3 regions of the Lysinibacillus sp. EB106-09-02-XG168 genome follow, and region 2 is predicted to be linked to each of the others. Evidence: predicted binding sites of a transcription regulator. Region 2 holds the regulator's gene; each other region holds the start of a gene.
What was found. The regulator LexA, encoded in region 2, represses DNA repair genes until DNA is damaged. The targets are predictions, from matches to a motif close to CGAACATATGTTCG.

Region 1 (2,276 bases), 1.3 Mb from region 2:
ACAACTTAAAAGCATTTGAAACATGTCAATTTCAAAAAAGTAACTCAAAACGCTTATTTATAAGGTTTTTTCATAATTTGTTTTTGCCCTCCCCCATTTCGAGGGGATGGGCAAAAACACCCAAATTAAAAAGTCGGTTCCTTAGCGTTCACGAATCGACTTTTTTTAGGTTGCAATTTGCTTAGCGTACGAAATTCGCGTTTTGTTGGTGCTACCCCACTTTGGCCATTTTTAACTTTTCAAGAGAAGAATTGTCTTGTATTTCACGGTCCTCAGGTTTAATCATCAGTATCCACCAATTTCGCATTTTGGATTTTATCAATTGTTATTCTTTTAATAGCCGTTTCGGTTTCCAACAGCAATTCTTTCTTATTTGTATCTGTTGCAGTAATTAAACCTGTCTCATCATGTAGGTGGTTATTATCCCACAAAGTAAGTGTTACAAGTTTTTTCATTACAGTTACACGGTGGATTGTTTGCTGTAACTCCTCTAGTTCCCACTCAGTTAATTCTCTTTTTTTATCGTAAAATTGCTCTTCTTTCCACTTTTTTAACTCTACAAGATGTTCTGGCAACATCATTGATGTCCACTTAATATTATTTCGGTCATGCAACATACAAATCACTCTCCATTAATAATCACATTCTGATACGTTTAAAATATCTAAGAAATGCACTTTATGAATATCCATGTATTTATCTTTGATATGTATTAATTTAGTGTTTGCATCCATTTTCGTGACCATACCTGTTAACTGTTCATCTTTTTTGTAAACTGAAAATACTTTGTTCTTTGATTCTTGCATCGATTCAGTTAATGTATATGCTATTTCCTCTAATTCAAACTCATCACGGTCTAAGTGTTTAGGTTCTTTCTTTTTTGTTGGTGTTTTTGTCTTAGTAGCCATGTTAATTCTCCTTTTATAAACAGAACGTTTGTTTGTATATATTATAGAACTAACGTTCTGTTTTTAGCAATAAAAAAATGACCAGGCTCACAAAAATTTGTGATTACCTGGTCATAGTTAATTGATTATATTGTGCGTTTCACTACTGATATCAGCAATCCTAAAGCCTCTCCGTTTGTCATAGAGCCTACTTTTTCGGTGGGGTCCCCCATAAAGTACCTCATTGTTGTATCTTCTACATCACTTATATGGCTCAAAAAAGACCAAAATAATTAATTTCATCTTGGTCTTGATATTATATACTTTTTAAACTGAAGGTTTTTGAATCCAATATTGCAAAGAATTTAAAATAAGCTTCCCTGAAGGTACAGTTATTGGAAGAAATACAATACTATAAATGACGCCCCATATCATTGAATCTTCTAGATTAAATGTATTTAAGTTACCGCGCAATACCATTTCACTAATTAAAATACCCAATGTGCCAGTAAATAAGCTGACAATTAAAGTTACAAAGAAACTAATCCACCACATTTTTTTATTTGGGATATTCTTTTGAGTAGATAGATAATATCCTATTATGGCCATGGATAGAATCATGGGAATAGAAAATGCTATATATAACCAACTTTCTCCCCAGTAGCTTATACGACCTCCTGCTAAAGTATTCCCTACACTAGAAAAAAGGTATGGAATAAAAATTGAACAAAAAATACCTATAGTAATTCCTTTTAAAATACCTTTAGCTTTCATACAAAACTCTCCTTTTTCTGGGAATCTAGATGTTAAAATTATTATACAATATCTTAACTCAGAAGAAATATTTATTTTATTAATTGATAAATAGTCCTTTCGGTTCATTAAATTTGACTTTAGCCAAGGATTTTAGAGACAGTTCATACAAATGTTGCTTTAATTCCTCTCTATGCTTTGGACTTGTTTGTAATAAGGCATAATTAATCATCGGTTCAATTATTGTAATAATTTCTTCTATTTCTTGCTCTTCAAAATTTTTATTTTTCATCAAATTATCTCCTTGTTACTATGAACTTTTTCAACTTCGAAATTGCCTGTTTACGACTTTTGGAAATTGCTTGTTGTGATACATTGTATCTAGTTGCAATTTCAATATCACTAAGCTTTAATGCATAATAGAAATACAGTATTTTTTGTTGTCGTTTAGTTAAAGTGTAGATAGCTTGTTTTAATAAATCACCAGTTATAAAGCTACTCATACAATTTTCTTCTACTTGATCTAACTTTTTTTCAGCTTCTATATCTTTTAAAGAATCAATTAAGGACGAGTCTGATTTGTCTATAATTAATGGCTCATTTTTCTCTAATTTTCTAATATTTATGTCAAACCTG
Region 2 (2,276 bases):
TGGGGGAGTCTTTCGATGATTAATAGTCTTCAAGCTTTTATAGGTAGTAAATGCTAGATAAAGATCATGGAGGGGATAAGATGAAACCAATTATCGGAATAACAGCCTTTGCGGAGGATGATTTGTCCTCAAGAGTAAATGCTGCTTATAGCAAAAGTATAATTGAAGCTGGGGGTGTACCTCTTATAATTCCGCTTGGAGTTGAAGAGGACATAGCACAAATTTTATCGTTGACGGACGGATTATTACTTTCGGGCGGACATGATGTACATCCATTTCTTTTTAGTGCAGAACCTACACCAAAGTTAGGAAAGATTCACCCGGAAAGGGATTCAATAGAACTTTCCTTGATTGAAGCGGCCTCTATTCGGCAAATGCCGATTTTCGGAATTTGTCGAGGGATTCAAATGCTGAATGTTGCGTTTGGAGGCACACTCTATCAGGATATTGATAGTGAATATCATAGTAAAAAATTAATAAAGCATACGCAACAAGCGGCACGTGGCGTTGTTACACATCATGTTCATCTAACACCGGATACATTATTAACAGCGATTATCGAGGAAGAAAAAATTGCGGTGAATTCATTTCATCATCAGGCAATAAACGTAGCAGCAGAAAAATTGAAAGTGGCAGCCAAATCAAGTGATGGTATCGTTGAAGCCGTAGTACACGAAGATTTACCATTTTGTCTAGCAGTACAATGGCATCCTGAAGAGCTAGCTATTGCTGGAGATGAAGCATCAAAAAAATTATTCACTGCATTTGTAAAGGCGAGTTTGAAATTCAAGGTAGAGGCATAAAACTGGATAAGCATTACATGGCTTAAGACGGAAATTAAACTAAAGACATTGCTAGAGGGAAGAATCCATATAAGTGGGTTCTTTTTTAGTGTATAAAATGGTACTCAAAAAATAAGAAAAAGAGGTATATGCCCATTTGCGAACATAAAATCCTCTTTTTGTACGTTGCTATTGAGATACTTTTAATGAACACGACGATAAAGACCTACAACATGCCCCAAAATAGAAACTTGGTCTACGATAATGGGCTCCATTGTTGCGTTCTCAGGCTGTAAACGGAAATGACTTTTTTCCTTAAAGAAACGCTTTACAGTTGCTTCATTCTCTTCAGTCATTGCTACGACAATATCACCATTATCAGCTGTTGATTTTTGTTTAACAATAACTAAATCTCCGTCTAAAATGCCAGCTTCAATCATTGATTCGCCCATAATTTCTAGCATAAATAACTGATCTTCACTTGTACCATAAATATCCAGTAGCGGGAAATATTCATCGATATTTTCAACAGCAGTTATCGGAGAACCCGCAGTAACTTTCCCCACAAGTGGTACATGTATAACATGTTGCTTTTGAATAGAATCCTCTGGCTCTAGAATTTCAATGGCACGTGGTTTAGTTGGATCGCGTCGAATTAAGCCTTTTTGCTCCAAACGAGCTAAATGTCCATGAACCGTAGAGCTTGAAGCAAGTCCAACTGCTTCACCAATCTCACGTACAGATGGCGGATACCCCTTTGCGCGTACCTCTTCTTTAATGAAATCTAATATGGCCTCTTGTCTTTTCGAAACTTTTTTCATGATTGCTCACCTCTTTTTTCTAATCATTCTACTTATTATGTAGTATAGCAGAATGCGAACACTTAAGCAAACATAGGTTCGAAAAGTGTTTGACAAAAACGTTTGTTCGCATTAATATAAGAACATATATTCCGAACAAACATTCTCGAAAAGGGGTTATACACATGAACTGGTTTGAAAAAAATCCACATATTACAATTTTATTAGGAGCTTGTCTACTATTTACAGCATATCTTTTTATAACAGATCCAGGCGATGTTACATACGCAGAAATTGAAATCGAGCATGGTGATAGCTTATGGTCGTTAGCCGAACAATACCGTGGTAAAATGAAGTCGGATGATTGGATTAAGCTTGTTAAGGCAGAAAATGAATTATCGAACGTACGAATTATTGCAGGTAATTCTCTAGTGATTCCAGTAGTGGGTGACGACCAACCCCATCCTATAAATTCAATTGAAATTGCGAGAAATGTAAAATGATAACAAAACAACAATCGGCTGTTGTCTATTGCCGTGTGAGTACAGAAAAAGAGACACAAAGCTCCTCGTTAGAGCGACAGGAGGAGGAGTTAGTACGCTATGCAAAAGAACAGGGCTACGAAGTGAAACTTGTTTTTAAGGATAAGCATAGCGGCTATGATGTGGAACGAGAAGGTTTACTAGAAATGCTC
Region 3 (2,276 bases), 870 kb from region 2:
TTTTTTAAATACCTAACATCAAATGAAAGCTATGAAATTGAAGTAGATGGAGAGATAGTACTGAATAATTTGAGGGTTAAACGAAAATAGAGCGATTAAAACATCGCTCAAAAAAACTCAGAATATCCTAAATTCATTGGCACAACCCAAACGTAAAAAGTAGCTAATGCCACACAAACTAAAAGGGATTTATAAATTTTGCTGGGGAGTAGTTTTTCAAAGATTGACTAAAAAACAACAATACATCCAATTTCAACTGCCATTAGTATTATTACTGGCAGTATGATATGTAACATACTTAATCCACTAGACGCAAAAGCTTTTAATAAGCACATACAATTACCTCATTACCACGATTAAAATTTTACATAACCCTCATCGCTGTCTATGTCAAGAAAATAAAATTCCTGAACTCCATGTTCTTCCTGAAAATATTTCTTTATCATTTCTATATCTTCTCCAAAAAAGGGTAAGGACTAGAAAAAAAGAGATTTTATATTTTAATTCTTCATATATTTTTCCATTAAATATTTCATCGTTAAACTGAATATCAATATTGTGACCACTATAGGCTATGTCATGTGTTCCATCTTCTTTCAGCCCACATTTGTCTTCAAACGGGATAAACTTAATTTTATAAGTTCTTTCATTTATAGTTAGTGTTTCCATGTTGCGTTAACTCCTTTGTGAAATTATGTACATATTGCATTTTAATAGAAATTTTTAATCAAGTACATGAAAATTTTACTGCTTGTAAAAGAGAACGTTTGTGCGTAAAATAAAGAAGGGAACAAAAGTTCTTTTTTGAAAGGTGGAACTGGTATGAAAGAACAACTGATAAAAGAAATGCAACGTAATCAATTTTTAAATATGATGTACTTATGTACTTAGCTAAAGACGGCAAAGTCTCTAAAAGGCGTATAAAAGTCATTAAAATTGTTGGTAATTCGTTTCAAGCTTACTGTTTCAGTAAACAGGCAAAGCGTACATTTATGATTGATAGTGTGTTGGCAGTTGTTCCAATCGTCCACAAGGAGCGCTCGGTAGTATGATAAGTTTTGAACAAAGGAGACTAATGCACAAATATGTGGTTTATGATATGGCTGTTCAGTCGTTACAGCGTGATTATAAAGTGATTGAAAACCTTAAATTGAGCAAAGTATATTTGCCAATCCTTGATAAGCTTTTAGACGACATTTCACAAGAATGTTACAACTCTAAAAGGCTGTTGGCCAAAGATAAAATTAGAGTCGTGAAGTGGGTAAAGGTCGATGAAAACTTTAGTGATTTAATTATCGCCACCGCTGGCGAGGATCAAGTATTTACTTATGCTAATATGGCACTTAAAACGCAGGTTGAAAATTTATTATTAAGTCACCAAAATAAATGACCAGGCGCTCATGAAATGTGAGTACCTGGTCATTATTATTTATAAAAGCCTCTCTAAATTGGAGTGATGGCAGCAACGGTGATTTGCTTGGGAAGGTTAAAGAAAACTGGAATTCTATTTATTCAGCAATTAAGTCACCGATAACCAAAGCAAAGGATGCTGTAAAAAAAGCAATCGATGCTATAAAGGGATTCTTTAAATTTGAAGATAGCTTAATGGCTATTCTTGGTTTATTTTGTGTTCTGTTCTGTATTTTTATTGGTAGTGAAATTATTCATAAGTAATACAATTAAAATAACTAAGCCTTTTAACATTGTGCTTAAAATACCAGGTTCCATCAATTGATTCAACGTTATACTGAAGCCGATTATTATGACTACACCCAGAATGGTCTTTATCCATGGATTCATTTTGTTACCTCTTTTGTATGTATTTATTTACATTTTATTGGAGTAAAACGATAAAGTAAATGGAAAATCTTTATAAAAAATATGGATGTAATGTAATTAAAAACAGTAGAATAAATAATAATAAAACCCATTTTTTAAGTGTGTAACAAGTGTTTAACAAACCAAGCCTCGTTACACAAAAAAGTCACTAAAATCACGAAAAAGTCACATTTCCCCCGAAAACGCATGAAATCGGGCAAAAGGCAAGTCTTTGTACATTCGTGAAAAACCTTGCTATAATAACATTTGCGAATACATATGAAAGAGGGTAAAAGCATGAACGCTTACGATGAATATATGAAACAGGTAGTGAAGCCAATGCGCGAGGAGTTAGTGGAGGCTGGATTTACGGAGCTTACGACGGCTGATGCGGTAAATGAATTTATGGCAGATGCGAAGGGGACTTCGTTGGTTGTGATTAACTCGGTTTGTGGATG

Region 1: a site for LexA is predicted at 930-943, ahead of AC3WSO_RS13575 (YolD-like family protein). Genes of this name have one in related genera too.
Region 3: a site for LexA is predicted at 761-774, ahead of AC3WSO_RS11325 (YhjD family protein). Genes of this name have one in related genera too.

What each region holds. Positions count from the first base shown of each region.
Region 1 is NZ_JBYTDN010000003.1:2,593,905-2,596,180, forward strand. Features, by position in the region: gene AC3WSO_RS13570 (YolD-like family protein) at 279-617, opposite strand; gene AC3WSO_RS13575 (YolD-like family protein) at 633-908, opposite strand; gene AC3WSO_RS13580 (hypothetical protein) at 1,215-1,661, opposite strand; gene AC3WSO_RS13585 (hypothetical protein) at 1,741-1,932, opposite strand; gene AC3WSO_RS13590 (sigma-70 family RNA polymerase sigma factor) at 1,937-2,276, opposite strand, start outside.
Region 2 is NZ_JBYTDN010000003.1:1,272,923-1,275,198, forward strand. Features, by position in the region: gene AC3WSO_RS06880 (gamma-glutamyl-gamma-aminobutyrate hydrolase family protein) at 81-803, shown strand; gene lexA (transcriptional repressor LexA) at 986-1,603, opposite strand; gene yneA (cell division suppressor protein YneA) at 1,768-2,085, shown strand; gene AC3WSO_RS06895 (YneB family resolvase-like protein) at 2,082-2,276, shown strand, end outside.
Region 3 is NZ_JBYTDN010000003.1:2,147,197-2,149,472, forward strand. Features, by position in the region: gene AC3WSO_RS11320 (hypothetical protein) at 391-669, opposite strand; gene AC3WSO_RS11325 (YhjD family protein) at 1,049-1,390, shown strand; gene AC3WSO_RS11330 (hypothetical protein) at 1,408-1,674, shown strand; gene AC3WSO_RS11335 (BrxA/BrxB family bacilliredoxin) at 2,116-2,276, shown strand, end outside.